2 regions of the Pseudoalteromonas sp. MIP2626 genome follow, and region 2 is predicted to be linked to the other one. Evidence: predicted binding sites of a transcription regulator. Region 2 holds the regulator's gene; the other holds the start of a gene.
What was found. The regulator MetJ, encoded in region 2, represses methionine synthesis genes. The targets are predictions, from matches to a motif close to TAGACGTCTAGACGTCTA.
Positions count from the first base shown of each region.

Region 1: the regulator MetJ is predicted to act here: its motif matches at 3,867-3,884, upstream of metK (methionine adenosyltransferase).

Region 1 covers NZ_JAATTW010000046.1:516-8,783, reverse strand. Annotated here, with positions in the region: gene serA (phosphoglycerate dehydrogenase) at 1-577, opposite strand, end outside; gene rpiA (ribose-5-phosphate isomerase RpiA) at 587-1,240, opposite strand; gene HC000_RS14855 (5-formyltetrahydrofolate cyclo-ligase) at 1,293-1,889, opposite strand; gene HC000_RS14850 (hypothetical protein) at 1,910-2,461, opposite strand; gene metK (methionine adenosyltransferase) at 2,614-3,765, opposite strand; gene tkt (transketolase) at 4,069-6,060, shown strand; gene HC000_RS14835 (pyrimidine/purine nucleoside phosphorylase) at 6,246-6,560, shown strand; gene raiA (ribosome-associated translation inhibitor RaiA) at 6,762-7,118, shown strand; gene HC000_RS14825 (divalent metal cation transporter) at 7,271-8,268, shown strand, end outside.
Region 2 covers NZ_JAATTW010000042.1:3,336-11,603, forward strand. Annotated here, with positions in the region: gene HC000_RS14390 (SPOR domain-containing protein) at 1-333, opposite strand, end outside; gene priA (primosomal protein N') at 354-2,540, opposite strand; gene rpmE (50S ribosomal protein L31) at 2,797-3,012, shown strand; gene HC000_RS14405 (malic enzyme-like NAD(P)-binding protein) at 3,557-4,798, shown strand; gene metJ (met regulon transcriptional regulator MetJ) at 4,897-5,217, opposite strand; gene metB (cystathionine gamma-synthase) at 5,417-6,655, shown strand; gene HC000_RS14420 (bifunctional aspartate kinase/homoserine dehydrogenase II) at 6,661-8,268, shown strand, end outside.

The sequences.
Region 1 (8,268 bases), on a different contig from region 2:
GCTTAGCGTTGCCAAGTGATAACTTATCTTCAATATCGTAAAACTCAACATGCATACCAATATTTTCGGCCATAATACCTAACTGGGTACCAATGTGGCCATAGCCAATAATACCCAATGTTTTACCACGAGCTTCAAACGAGCCGTTTGCGGTTTTTAACCAGCCGCCACGATGTGCAGCAGCATTACGCTGTGGAATACCGCGTAATAGCAACAGTATTTCACCAAGTACAAGCTCTGCAACCGAGCGGGTGTTAGAAAATGGTGCGTTAAATACAGCAATACCACGTTCGCGCGCCGCATTTAAGTCAACCTGGTTGGTGCCAATACAAAAACAGCCAACCGCAACGAGCTTTTCAGCTGCTTCTAACACAGCTTGGTTAATATGAGTACGAGAACGAAGCCCCACAAAGTGTACGTCTTTAATACGTTCTTTTAGCTCGTCCTCAGGTAAGGATGTTTTAACATAGTCGATGTTGCTATAACCGTTACGTTTTAGCGTTTCAACAGCGCTTTGGTGAACACCTTCAAGCAAAAGAATTTTAATTTTGTCTTTTGCCAACGATACCTTACTCATAACCTCATCCTATTTAATTTGTGGCCCATTTTTAGTGCCGATAATCACTTTATCAGCGCCACGCTCTGCGAATAGGCCGTTGGTAACTACGCCAACAATTTGATTAATTTGTGTTTCAAGTTGTTTAGCTTGGGTAATTTTTAAATTATGTACATCTAAAATAACGTTACCGTTATCGGTAACTACACCTTGGCGATACACAGGATCACCACCAAGTTTTAATAATTCGCGTGCTACGTAACTGCGTGCCATGGGTATAACTTCAACCGGCAGTGGAAAACCACCCAAGGTTGCTACTAATTTGGTGTCATCTACAATGCACACAAATTGTTTAGCTACCGCTGCTACTATTTTTTCACGAGTAAGGGCTGCACCGCCGCCTTTAATCATTTCGTTATGGGCGTTAATTTCATCAGCGCCGTCAACGTATACATCTAAAACATCAACGTCATTAAGTTCAAATACTTCAATGCCTAGCGCTTTTAAACGAGCAGTTGAGGTTTCTGAACTAGAAACCGCACCTTTAATGGTGTCTTTTATTGAGCCTAGTGCATCAATAAAGTGATTAACCGTTGAGCCTGTACCTACGCCTACAATAGTGTTCTCTTTTACAAACTCTAACGCTGCCCAAGCAGCTGCTTTTTTTAATTCGTCTTGTGTCATTGTTTTATGCTCATTTATGTCAAAAATTTCTGCTGGTATACAAAGTAACGCTTTACCAACAGTAGGTTTTATTTGGGGTGATAATTGTTTTAAGTGGCACATCCCATGATTCTATGGGTAAAGCTGTTACTTTTTGGCATTCATGTGCTAAACCAATAAGTTGCGGCTTTTGCCAGTGTTGCTGGTGTAGCCGCGCCAATGTCCGATCGTAAAACCCACCCCCCATTCCTAAGCGATTACCTTGGTTATCAAATGCCACTAATGGCATAAGTAGGTAATCAAGCTCTGGTAACGGGCATATTTGAGTACAATTGAGCTTAGGTTCCAAGATACCATAGCGGTTTGCCTTCATGGGTGAGTTTTTTTCATAACGCTGAAATAGTAAATTAGCCCCGTTAAAGGGGTGGATTACAGGTAGGTAAAGGGTGTGCCCTTTATCCCATAATTCATTAATTAACAATGAGGTATCTAACTCGCCGTCGTTACTAAAATAAATGGCAATATACTCTTTTTTAGTGTTTTTTTTGCCATTTAAGTATTGAATAAAATTCACTTTTAGCGATTGGGCGGCAATTAATTGTTGGTTACTTGATAAATTATTACGCAGTTCGCGGACAGATGCTCTTATTGTTGCACGTTTATTGCTCACTTTAGGATTTCACCCCGTAATTAAAAAGAGAATAAGTTAGGGACGGTTAAATATATTGCTAATAAAATAAGCAAAGTAACCACAGTTGCTATGAGTGAATATAACAACACATTACTGCGTTTTTGCAGTGGTGTGAGCAACTCATCATCAAGCATAAGATCATCGTCTTGCCACTCTATGTGTTCATCGGTAATTGCTGTGGCTTCAACCTCGGGTAGGCGCTGTTCAAGCTCGTCTAGTTTTTCTTCAAGGCGAATTAAGCTACTGGTAATGTAATCAAGCGCATCAAAAATTCTGTCATCGCGCTGGCTACTCGTTGCACTTGCCAGTTGAGTATTTTGATTAGGGTTGGTAACAGCCTGCAGCTTACTTTTAATACCTAAGCTGGCAAGTAGTTTGGCTTGCTTTAGGGCTTTGTCTTTATTGCTTGGCACAAATAGCGGTTTACCATTAAAAAAAAGCGACACTTTTTCATTTGATGTTTTTAATTTAGTAGCAAGCATGGCAGTAACAGCTTTGCTGTCAACGCCCTCAGCGAGTCCTACAAAGGTAACACGAAAGTTGTCGGCCATTTTTAATTCCCTAAGCTTTTATAGTAAAACGAGTATATACCGAAAGTGCAAAACAATTCGAGAGTGATTTATGTTTCACGGCTTGAATAATAAGCTTTAGATATAAAAACGACCCTTAAAAGGGCCGTTTATATTTTTAATAGTATGTTGGCTTAAAGACCAGCAGCAGCGCGAAGTGCTTCTGCTTTATCAGTACGCTCCCAAGGGAACTCTTCACGACCAAAGTGGCCGTAAGCCGCCGTTGGAAGGTAGATAGGGCGCTCTAAATCAAGCATTTTAATTAAACCGTAAGGGCGCAAGTCAAAGTGCTCACGAATAAGCTCAATTAAACGGCTTTCTTCTAGCTTGCTGGTACCAAAGGTTTCTACGCTTATAGACGTAGGCTCTGCAATACCAATAGCGTACGATACTTGTAGCTCACACTTATCAGCAAGGCCAGCAGCAACAATGTTTTTAGCAACATAACGTGCAGCATAGGCAGCACTACGGTCAACTTTTGATGGATCTTTACCAGAGAAAGCACCGCCACCGTGACGAGCCATGCCGCCGTAGGTATCTACAATGATTTTACGACCGGTTAAGCCACAATCGCCCATTGGTCCGCCAATTACAAAGCGACCTGTTGGGTTAATAAAAAACTTAGTTGCGCTAGTAATTAGCTCAGCAGGAAGTACCGGCTTGATGATAGTTTCCATCACCGCTTCGATTAAATCTTTTTGTGAAATATCTTCGCTGTGCTGCGTAGAAAGTACAACAGCATCAATACCTACTGGCTTGCCGTTTTCGTATGCAAACGTAACTTGTGATTTTGCATCTGGGCGTAACCAGTTAAGCTCGCCGCTTTTACGAACCTGTGCTTGGCGCTGCACTAAACGGTGTGAGTAGGTAATAGGAGCAGGCATTAGTACTTCAGTTTCGTTACATGCGTAACCAAACATTAAGCCTTGATCGCCAGCGCCTTGCTCTTCTGGGCTAGTACGGTCAACACCTTGGTTAATGTCAGGAGACTGTTTACCAATAGTGTTTAAAATTGCACATGAATCTGCATCAAAACCCATATCTGAATTAGTGTAGCCAATGTCGCGAATTGTTTTACGTGTAATTTCTTCGATATCAACCCATGCGCTAGTAGTGATTTCACCACCAACCATAACCATACCGGTTTTTACATAAGTTTCACACGCAACTCGGGCATGAGAATCTTGCTCAAGGATAGCATCAAGTACCGCATCAGAGATTTGATCGGCGATTTTATCCGGATGACCTTCAGAAACAGATTCAGAAGTAAATAAATGTTTTGCCATTGTATTTCTGCTCACAAATATTGCGCTTCACAAACGTCGGTATTAGCGCTTAAAAATTAAGGGGCGTATTTTATCGAAAACAAAACACCTTGCATAGTGTTTTTACGCCTAGACGTCTAAATAAAATATTTAATAACTTTTCGGTCTCAAAAAATATTCATAATGACCTATTATTATGGGTTTTTAATTGCACACCGCCCCTACAATAAGTAAGAATGGACTATACACTAGTCGCCAAGTTATACGGCGGCATAATCGAATACATAAATACCCGCGCAAAAATATATTAAGGTAGGAGAATTCATGCCATCTCGCAAAGAACTTGCAAATGCTATTCGTGTCTTGTCAATGGACGCAGTACAAAAGGCCAAATCTGGTCATCCTGGAGCCCCTATGGGCATGGCAGATATCGCAGAAGTATTATGGCGCGATTATCTAAAACATAACCCAACAAACCCAGAGTGGGCTGACCGAGATCGCTTTATATTATCGAACGGCCACGGTTCAATGCTTATTTATTCTTTATTACATTTAACGGGTTATGATTTACCGTTAGACGAAATTAAAAACTTCCGTCAAATGCATTCAAAAACACCTGGTCACCCAGAGTACGGTTATGCACCAGGAATCGAAACTACTACGGGCCCGTTAGGTCAAGGGATCACTAACGCAGTAGGTATGGCAATTGCCGAAAAAGCGCTAGCTGCACAGTTTAACCGTGAAGGTCACGATATTGTTGATCACTTTACCTATGCATTTATGGGCGACGGCTGCTTAATGGAAGGTATTTCTCATGAAGCAGGTTCACTTGCAGGCACATTAGGCCTAGGTAAACTTGTTGCATTTTGGGATGACAACGGCATTTCAATCGATGGCGAAGTAGAAGGTTGGTTTACCGATGATACGCCAGCTCGCTTTAAAGCATACGGTTGGCATGTAATTAGCGGTGTTGATGGCCACGACAGCGATGCTATAAGTGCTGCAATCGCAGAAGCTAAAAGTGTTACTGATAAGCCATCACTAATTTGTTGTAAAACAATTATTGGTTACGGCTCACCTAATAAGTCGGGTAGCCACGATTGTCACGGTGCACCACTAGGTGATGACGAAATTAAAGCGTCTCGTGAATTTTTAGGTTGGACTGGCGATGCTTTCGAGATTCCTGATGATATTTACGCACAGTGGGATGGCAAAGAAAAAGGCCAACAGCTTGAATCAAGCTGGGACGAAAAATTTGCAGCATACGCAAAAGCATACCCAGAGCTAGCGTCAGAATACAAGCGTCGTATTAACAACGAACTGCCAGGCGATTGGGCTGAAAAATCTCAAGCATACATTGAAGAGCTGCAAGCAAACCCTGCAAACCCAGCGTCTCGTAAAGCGTCACAAAATGCATTAAACGCATTTGGCCCGTTATTACCAGAGTTTATGGGTGGCTCTGCCGATTTAGCTGGCTCAAACCTAACAATTTGGGATGGCTCTAAAGGCTTAACACGCGACGATGCAAGCGGTAACTACATTTACTACGGTGTACGTGAGTTTGGTATGTCGGCAATTATGAATGGTATTGCCCTGCATAAAGGCTTTATTCCTTACGGTGCTACGTTCTTAATGTTTGTTGAATATGCAAAAAATGCTGTGCGTATGGCTGCATTAATGAAGCAACCAAGCATTTTTGTATACACGCACGATTCAATTGGTTTAGGTGAAGATGGTCCAACTCACCAACCAGTAGAGCAAATTGCAAGCATGCGTTTAACGCCTAACTTATACAACTGGCGCCCATGTGACCAAGTGGAGTCGGCAATTGCATGGCAACAAGCTATTGAGCGTAAAGACGGTCCTACATCACTAATCTTTACTCGCCAAGGTTTAGAGCAACAAGCACGTAACGCACAGCAACTGAGCGACGTTAAAAAGGGTGGTTACATCCTTAGCTGCGACGGCAATCCAGAGCTTATTTTCATTGCAACGGGTTCTGAAGTGCAACTAGCACAAGATTCTGCAAGCGAACTACGCAAGCAAGGTAAAAAGGTACGTGTTGTATCTATGCCGTGTACTGATGCTTTTGAAACGCAAAGCGCAGCATACAAAGAAAGTGTATTGCCAGCATCTGTTTCACGCCGCGTAGCAGTAGAAGCAGGTATTGCTGATTACTGGTACAAGTACGTTGGCCTAAATGGCGCAGTAGTAGGTATGACTACCTTTGGTGAGTCAGCACCTGCTGGTGAGCTGTTTGAGCACTTTGGCTTTACTGTTGAGAACATAGTAAATAAAGCAAACGAACTTTTTTAATCGCCTTTGATTAAATAAAGTAAGCAATTGAAAAACCCGCATATGTTGCGGGTTTTTTTATGCCCGAATATGAAACAACTTCACTCAAAGCAATGCTGCTTTCCTTGCAAGAAAGTAAGCTATCAGGCAAGGTAGTGCGATAAAATTTATAAATAAAAATCTTAAATTATTAGCAGGAGCTAAATATGTCAAAGTTCGAAAATGTTAGTGTAATTAAAAAAGCCAATGTGTATTTTGATGGCAAAGTGTCAAGCCGAACCGTTTTATTAGGCAGTGGTGAAGCAAAAACATTAGGCTTTATGCAACCAGGTGAGTTTGTGTTCGACACTAACCAAAAAGAATGCATGGAATTATTAGCAGGGCAGTGGGATATTTTATTGCCGGGTGAAAGCGAGTGGAAAACATTTAATGCGGGCGAATCATTTAATGTTGATGCAAACGTAAGCTTTAAGGTAAAAGTAAGTGATTTTGCTGATTATTGCTGTTCATACACAGATTAATAGCACAAATATAACGCGGTTAGTGTGTTATTTGACCGCTTAAAGAGCCCGTATAATGCGGGCTTTTGCATGTTTAATGCTCAGTGAGTGATCTAAATCAGCTTTACTAACAAATATTTGCTTAAATAGTTACATTTATCCTTGTGTTAATTCATATTGCCCCCAATACTAACTATGAAGTAACACATAAAAGGATATAAAATGAAAATTAATCTTACAGGTCACCATGTTGACGTTACTGATTCAATTAGAGAACACGTAAACGAAAAGTTTTCAAAAATAGCGAATCACTTTCCATCTTTGATCGCGCTCGACATTATTCTTTCTAAAGTTCACAACAAGCTTCAAGCGGAAATTAGCACTATTTACGAAGGTGCACGTATATCGGTTAAGGGCGAAAACGAAGTGCTGTATCCAGCAATTAGTAGTGCCGCAAAAAAACTAGATACGTCACTAAAACATCGCAAAGGGCAAATTAAAGCTAATTTGCATGAAAAACCAGAAATAACAACCCCAGAAATTGCACACGAAATCATCCAAGAGATGGATCTTCGTTAACGTTTTTAGAGTTTAGGCCCTAACTTTTAGGGCCTAAAACCATTATTTATTAGCTTCGTTTTACCCCCTCATTTATTAATACTTTTCAGCTTTCATTTTGCGTTAAAACTCTGTAATTTATTCATTATTATAAATAAACAGTAAGTACACACATGCGCTCTGTAGTATCAAATTGGCAAACTCGCTTAAATGCATTGGGGCCGGGAATTCTAATGGCAACCGCTGCAATTGGTGGTTCACATTTAGTGGCATCAACCCAAGCGGGAGCCATATTTGGCTGGCAATTATTTTGGCTTATTTTAGTAGTAAACGTTTTAAAGTACCCATTTTTTCGCTTTGGCATGGAGTACACACTCGCTACCAAAAATAGCCTAGTAGAGGGTTATAAAAGCAAAGGGCCATTTTATTTTTACAGCTTCATTGTCCTAAATGTTGTTGCCGCTATCGTTAATACCGCAGGCGTATTATTACTCACCGCAAGCTTGTTGCATTACGCACTACCTATCACAATAGAAATAACACTGCTGTGTTGGATTTTACTTGGCGTGTGCTTAACCATACTTTTGCTAGGGCACTTTAAAGCGCTAGATAACGTGGCAAAAGGCATTATGGGGCTACTTACATTAGCAACATTAATAGCACTTGCTATTGCCTTTAGTAATGGCCCAATGGCACCTGCTGACTATGTAGGCCCTTCACCGTATGAGTTAGCCATGCTTAGCTTTATGGTGGCACTAATGGGTTGGATGCCCGCCCCCATTGAAATATCCGCACTTAGCTCACTGTGGTTAAAAGAAAAACAAACACAACAAACAATATCTAAACGCGAAGGCTTATTCGACTTTAACGTGGGTTACTGGTTAACCGCAGGCTTAGCGCTGGTATTTTTTAGCTTAGGTGTATTAGTGCAATACGGGCAAAGCAGTAATATAGAACTCGGTGGGGTCGCTTTTGCCAAACAGCTTATTGATATGTACGCACTTACCATTGGCGAGTGGGCAAGGCCGCTAGTATCAGCCATTGCTTTTTTATGTATGTTTGGCACCACATTAACGGTACTAGATGGTTACGCGCGTACTTTAAACGAATCGCATAAATTACTTGGTTTTAAGCAATCAAAACACAGCTTAAATACATGGCTAATACTGCA
Region 2 (8,268 bases):
GTAGGTTCTAAATGAGCCGCACTGCATAACGTAAGGGCCTTTTTGTTCAAGTTCTTTTACTTCAACCTGAATTTCGTGGTTTCTAATTTCTTTAATAAACGCAGGCGTACGTGGTACAACAACTTCTACAGGAGTTGTAGGTACAGGGTTAGCTTGTTTTTCAACTAGCTCAGGATCGGCGTTATTTTTAATAAACCATAAGCCATAAGCAAAACCTGCCACCAATAAAGTAACAATTAAAACTAACAGTATTGGAAAGGGTTTTTTAGCGGGCGCTGATTTCGCTTTTTTGCGGTTTGCTGGTTTTTTGTTAATGTAATCGTGCTGTGCCATAGCTTTATTTTGGCCTTAACCTAAATCATGTCTATAGGGTCTACGTCTAGGCTCCAGCGTACTTTTTGTGCAAGTTTGCTAGTGCTTAGATAATCAACCATTTGCGCAAGATATTGGTGCAATACGCGGCGATCTTGCGCTTGAATGTGTAATTGAAAACGATACATACCTGCTACTTTTTCAAGAGGAGCAGGTATTGGACCGAGCAATTGTATACCAGTTACCCCGCTTACTGGAACCAAATCTGTCAAAAAATCGACGACTTGTTTTATATTGTGTCCTTGGGCGCGAACAATGGCCATATTCGTGATTGGTGGTAGGTCTGCATCTTCACGTTCACGCAGTGCAAAGCGAGCAAAATCCTGATAACCATTATTAACCAAATCTTGTAATAGTGGGTGCTCAGGAAAATGTGTTTGCAATAACACTTGGCCTGCCTCACCTGAGCGCCCAGCACGCCCGGCCACTTGCGTAACAAGTTGGGCTAAATGCTCAGTTGCTCTAAAATCACAGGAGTATAAGCCGCTGTCTACGTCTAAAATAACCACTAAACTTACATCGGCAAAGTGATGCCCTTTAGCCAACATTTGCGTGCCCACTAAAATGCGCGCGCCGCCTAGGTTTATTTCATCCAGTGCTTTTTCAAGGCTGCCTTTACGACGAGTGGAGTCGCGGTCGATACGTGTAACAGGGGTTTGTGGAAATTCACTCGATAAAAACTCTTCGATTTGCTCAGTGCCTTTACCATTAGGAAAAATTTGCGTGCTACCGCAGTCGGGGCATTGGTGTGGAACATGATATTGATCGCCACAGTGATGGCAAATCATTTGCCCAATAGCTTTATGAAAAGTGGCGCTGGTGCTGCAACGCTTGCATTCGCTTAACCAACCACATTCATGGCAAATTAACGTGGGCGAAAATCCACGACGATTTAAAAACACCATCACTTGTTTGCCACGTTTTAAATGTTGGCGCATGGTAGCAAGGCTGGCATGGGCAATGCCTGCTTGGTCGGGCTGACCTTTCATATCGAGTAATTTAAATTGGTTATCGGTAGCGGTTTGCGCGCGCTCAGTAAGGCTCAGTAGTTGGTATTTATTATTAATTGCTTTGTGCAGGGTTTCGAGTGCCGGTGTTGCACTGCCTAATATAAGCGGAATTTTATGCTGATATGCACGATACGCAGCTAAATCACGGGCATGGTAGCGCAGCGTGTCTTGCTGTTTAAAAGACGAGTCATGTTCTTCATCAACCACTATCATGCCGAGCTTTAAAAATGGCAGAAAAATACTCGAACGTGTGCCTATTACTATGGCGCAGCTGGCTTTTTCGCAAAAACGCCAGGTTTGTAAACGTTCATTATCGGTTAAAGCTGAATGCCAAAGCATAATGGGGGTGTCGGGAAAGCGGCGGCGAAAGCGGTTAACGGTTTGCGGGGTTAAGCCTATTTCGGGCACTAATACTAGTGCTTGTTCGCCGCGCTTTAGTACTTCTTCTAAACATTGTAAGTACACTTCTGTTTTGCCGCTACCGGTTACACCTTCTAATAAAAAGCTGCTAAAACCGCTGCTTTGATTAATTGTGGTGCAGGCAACCGCTTGCTCTTTGTTAAGTGTTGGTTTGCTACCCACTGTTGGGGCTACACTTTGCCAGTGGTTATCATGCTCAATTGACTGTGTTATGAGTGCCTTATCTATTAAGCTATCAATGGTTTTTTTACTAAAGCCCAAAGCTTTTAACTCGGTTAATGACGACTTGCCTGATTGCGATAGCTGCTTTAGTAAATTAAGTTGAGTTTTAGCTTTTAATGACGGCAGCAGCGCGCCTTTTTCCGTTAGGGCTACCATATTAATGCTGGTTTTATCAGGCGATTCGCCTTGGCGTAGTGCGCTTGGCAATGCAATATGAATGGTTTCACCCAGCGGGTAGCAATAATAACGGGCAGTAAAGCGCAGTAACTCTATGTGCTCTGCAGATAAAATTGGCGTATCGTCGATAATTTCAAAAATTGCCTTTATTTTGTTTTCAGGCACTTCGGTTGTTGTTTTAAGCGCTAAAACCACGGCTACTTTACGTTGATTACCAAAGGGTACTAACACCCGCATTCCGGGTTTTAATGGCGCAGAAGCTTCACCAAGCTGGCTATCTACTTTATAATCAAAGGTGCGCGGTAGTGGAACTTTTATAGCAACTTCAACAAAATACATAGTAACTCAACTGTTAAAAAAATAATGGGGGAGGGCGTGCTAATACTTGGCCCTAATGTACTAAAAATACAGCTAAAAACCTACTACCAAATAACCTTGTTTACTCAAAATGGTTATTTTTTTAGCAAAAATACTAATTAATGCTTGTGTGCTTGATGGTTGTTGGATAAAATCCGCCACCAATAAATTTGTTTTAACGACGTATGGTGCCAGACTCCGGGTTTGGAGAGCGATGCGGCCTTAACTAGAGGTTTCTATGAAAGAAGGTATTCACCCTAAGTACGAAGTAATTTCTGCAACTTGTTCATGTGGAAACGAATTCGAAACTAGCTCTACTCTGTGTAAAAATATTCACCTAGACGTTTGTTCTGCGTGTCACCCGTTTTACACTGGTAAGCAAAAGATTTTAGACACTGGCGGACGTGTTGATCGTTTCAACAAGCGTTTCGGTGCACTTGGTAGCAAAAAGTAATTATTGCTATTTAGTTAAAAAAAGCATCTTAGGATGCTTTTTTTATGCCTAAAAATCCTCTAACTTCCCCCTAACCTCGCTAGTTTTAAGTTTATTGCTTTTTGCATAACTATTTCCTGTTCTTATTCTCGGTATGCATAAACCTTTGCAGACAAATGACTTAATATTCTCTATATTTTTAATAGCTTAATTTTCAACTCGGTTTCTAAAAGTAGCCAACATGAAGCTATGTGTTGTTAAAGCAGAATAAATAATCGCTTTTAGCTGATTTTATTTACGTTTTAAAAACCTGTTTTGTGAATAATACTTTTAACTAAAATAAGCTTGAAAAGTGTCTTTTAGCACAATTTATATTTATGAAAAGTAGCGGTGTTTTTATCGAAGTTGCTGAAAATTCGCTTAAAATTAACAGATCTAGCATATAACAGGATAGACCTGATATTGCTTGGAATTTAAAAATAATAAGGGTATCGTACTTTAAGGCATGTTAAGTGTCGCTTTACTCCCTCTCACTTTAACTTAAATTGCAGGATATAATCGCGTTATGTCGGACTTTCGTGAACAAGCACTACATTATCACTCTCACCCCGTTCCAGGTAAAATCAGCATTGAGCTAACCAAGCCTGCAGAAACGGCTCATGATCTCGCTTTAGCTTATAGCCCCGGTGTAGCTGAGCCGGTGCGTGAAATTGCTGCTGACCCTGCAAATGCCTATAAGTACACAGGTAAAGGTAATTTGGTTGCAGTGATCACCAATGGTACTGCCATTTTAGGCTTAGGAAATTTAGGCCCGTTAGCGTCAAAACCGGTAATGGAAGGTAAGTCGTTGCTGTTTAAACGCTTTGCAGGTATTGACTCAATTGATATTGAAGTAAAACACCGCACCACCGAAGACTTTATAAATACTGTGGCTAATATTGCTGATACTTTTGGCGGTATTAACCTTGAAGATATTAAAGCACCAGAGTGTTTTGAAATTGAAAAGGCGCTTATTGAACGCTGTAGTATTCCTGTTTTTCATGATGATCAGCACGGCACGGCTATTGTAACGGCTGCAGGCATGATAAATGCGCTGGAAGTGCAAGGCAAAGATATTGAAGATGCAGTTATTGTATGTTTAGGTGCCGGCGCTGCAGCGATTGCTTGTATGGAGTTATTAATTAAGTGTGGTGCACTGCGTGAACATATTTATATGCTTGATCGTAAAGGTGTTATTCACACTCGCCGTGATGATTTAAACGAGTACAAACAGTTATTTGCTAACAATACCGATAAGCGTACATTACAAGATGTAATTGAAGATGCTGACGTATTTGTTGGTGTATCGGGCCCTAACTTATTATCGGCCGATGATTTAAAATTAATGGCAGCAAAGCCAGTCGTATTTGCTTGTTCGAACCCAGACCCTGAGATTGATCCGGCATTGGCACACGGCGCACGTAGCGATTTAATTATGGCAACAGGGCGCTCAGATTACCCTAACCAAGTTAATAACGTGTTGTGTTTTCCGTTTATTTTCCGTGGTGCACTTGATGTGCGTGCCAGTGAAATTAACGATGAAATGAAAATTGCAGCAGTTGAAGCTATTCGAAGTATTGCCAAAGAGCCGGTTCCACCAGAAGTACTAAAAGCTGCCGGTGTCGATAAGCTAGCGTTTGGTGCAGAGTATATTATTCCTAAGCCTATGGACCCGCGTTTATTGCCGCGTATTGCTAAAGCAGTTGCATTAGCAGCCATTGCTTCAGGCGTAGCGCAAATAGAGCTGCCAGCAAACTATATGGAATAAGCAGCATTATGTTGCTCGGTATTAAGTTACTTCAGTGTAATTTATAGCCATAAAAAAACCTCAGCCATGCTGAGGTTTTTTTGTTTAAAAGCCGCTGTTTAGTCTTCGTTTAAAACAGGAACTTCTAAGCCCATTTCTTGCATTATTTTTTTCACTTCTTCAGGCACTTTTTCGGCGTTATCTTTACGTAAATCATCATCGTTAGGTAACGGTTGCCCAGTAAACGCATGCAAAAATGCTTCACATAATAGCTCGCTATTAGTTGCATGGCGTAAGTTATTAATTTGCCTACGGGTGCGTTCATCGGTTAGTACTTTTAATACATTTAGCGGGATCGAAACGGTGATCTTTTTAACTTGCTCTGATTTTTTCCCGTGTTCTGCGTATGGGTGAATATACTCGCCATTCCATTTTGCCATAAGATGTATCGTTGCCTCAGATTATTAATTGCTCACCCTACTAAAAAATAGCGCGAATATGCGTGAAATTCTATCGATTTAAACAAATTAGTCAAATACTTGTTGCACAGATGGCTAGGTGTTTAAATGTTTTGACTTCTTAAGTTGAATGAATTACTGTTTTAGACGTCTAAACATCTAAATAAAGCAGGTAATAAATATGAGTGAAAAAAATAAAGCGACAATTGCAGTTCGCAGTGGTGTCGATGCTGATAAGCACCATGGCGCGGTTGTGCCTCCGCTGTATTTATCAACCACTTATTCGTTTGCCGACTTTGATACAAAACGTCAATATGACTATGGCCGCAGTGGTAATCCAAATCGTGATACTTTAGCCCAAGCACTCAGCGAACTCGAAGGTGGTGCTCGCGGCATTATTACTGCAACAGGAATGGCTGCCGTACATTTAGCCACTCAGCTGCTTAATAGTGACGATACGTTGGTGATCCCCCATGATTGTTATGGCGGCAGCTATCGCTTATTTACCTCATTACAAAAGCGCGGCCTATTAAAACTCGAAGTGTTAGATTTAACTAAACCAGAAAGTTTGCAGCAAATTTTAGTAATCAAACCTAAGTTAATTTGGATAGAAACCCCTAGTAACCCTATTTTACGTTTAACTGATATTAAAGCAGTAACCGATATTGCGAAACAATGCGGTGCTTTGGTAGCTGCAGATAACACTTTTTTATCGCCTGCATTACAAAACCCGATTAAATTTGGCGTTGATATTGTGGTGCACTCAACCACTAAGTACATAAATGGCCACTCAGACGTGGTTGGCGGTGCGGTTATTGCTGCAACTGACGAACTAGGTGAAGAACTGGCTTGGTGGGCAAATAATATTGGTATAACGGGGGCACCGTTTGATAGTTACTTAACTTTGCGTGGCTTGCGTACTTTAAATGTACGCTTACGGCAGCATCAAGAAAATGCCTTAGCTATTGCTAAGTACCTTGAAAGCTCAAAATTTGTTAGCCAAGTATATTACCCGGGGCTAGAGTCGCATCCACAACATGAATTGGCTAAAGCACAGCAACTTGGTTTTGGTGGCATGGTTAGTTTTGACATTAAAGGTGATGTGAATGACGCAGCTGCATTTTTAACAAACCTTAAAACATTTAGCTTAGCTGAATCTTTAGGTGGCGTAGAGAGCTTAATATGCCACCCAGCAACAATGACGCATGCAGGAATGGAAGCCGAGGCTCGTTTAGCCGCTGGCGTTGGCGATACGCTTATTCGTGTGTCGATAGGTATTGAAGATGTAGCAGATTTATTAGCAGACTTTGATCGGGTATTTAATTTAGTGCAACCAGGTCAGCACAATAACGCAGGTAAAACAGGTGCTAGCGCAAGTAGTAATGTTAAATTGAGCGCTGCTCACCCGGCGTTGTGGTAATTAATATGACTAATAATATTCATAAGTTTGGTGGTTCGAGTTTAAGCTCAGCCGAGCGCTATAAAAGCGTTGCAAAAATAATTTTAGGGCAAGCTCAGCCCGGTGATTGTGTAGTGGTATCGGCTGCAGGAAAAACCACAGATACATTAGTAAAACTGTGGCAAAGTTATCAGCAGCACGATACTCAAGCGCTCGCTGATATTGTATTGCAATTAAACAATCATCAAAGTGATTTAATAACGCAGCTACTGCAGGGCGATTTAAAGCGCAGCGCTTTAACCACTCTAAATGAAGAGCTAAGTTTAGTTGCTAAATTAGCGAGTACTGAGCAGTTGCAAGAAGCGGCGCTACTCGCCCATGGTGAGTTGTGGTCAGCTCGTTTGCTCGCTGCGTATTTACAGCAACTTAATGTTGCTGCATGCATGCAAGACGCAAGAGGCTTGTTTACGCTAAGTGATGGACAATTATTGCATAGCCAAAATACACAGCAGTGTAGTGAGCTTATTAGCCAGCACAAAATTAACGTGGTAACAGGGTTTATTGCGGCTAATACCCAAGGCGATACGGTCACTCTTGGTCGCAATGGTAGTGATTACAGTGCAACCTTATTGGCAAGTTATTGCAATGCTAAACAAGTATATATTTGGACCGATACACAAGGGATATTTAGTACCGACCCACGTAAAGTTAACAAGGCCATTAAATACGCTAAGGTATGTAGAGCGCAAGCTAACTTATTGGCAAGATTAGGTAACCCCGTTTTACACGCTAAAACATTATCGCCACTTAAAAATACCGATATAAAGCTTGCGGTGCGCAGTAGTTTTGACGTGCAAGCAAGCTCAACAAATGTAGTGAAAGAGGGCTGTGTAAAACAAAAACGCTTTATTACTACATTAGAAAATATAGATTTACTTAGTGTTGAAGGGCTAGTTGAGGGTGAGGTAACTCAGGTTAGCCAGCTTATTCAACATAGTTTGCATCATTTTAGTAGCGCGGGTGAAACTTACCTAATAGTACCGGCAGTAGCGACCCATCAAGTAGTTAGTTACTTTGCAGGAAGAGCCAATATTAGCGAGTCTAACCTACATGGTTGCGCGCTAGTTGCTCCTGAGCAAGATATAAACTTATTGAGTACTCAGGCACGCGAGTTGCTCAATTTGCATAATATTGAACCTCGCTTTGTGCATCAAGATAGTGGTTATGTATTGCTACTGACGGATCAGCTTATTGATAGTGATGTGCTTAATGTGCTGCACGATAAACTGATCACTAAAGGCCAAGAAATTGCCTTAATAGTGGCAGGGCTTGGTAACGTAGGGGATGTATTTGTTAGCCAACTATCGGCGCAGCTAGCACGTTTATCAACCGACTTTAATATTAAGTTAGTGGGATTAGCACGTTCGCAAAAACTGCTATTTAATCCCAGCGGCATAAATGTACAGCACTGGAAGAACCAATGGCAGTTAGAGGCTGTTGACTATAGCAGCCAAGATTTATTAACCGCTATTGGCCAGCTTGATTACGAGCATAAAGTGGTTATAGATATAACCGCCAGCGAGCAATTTAGTCAGTTATACCCAGATTTTGTTGCGCTTGATTGTCATTTAATT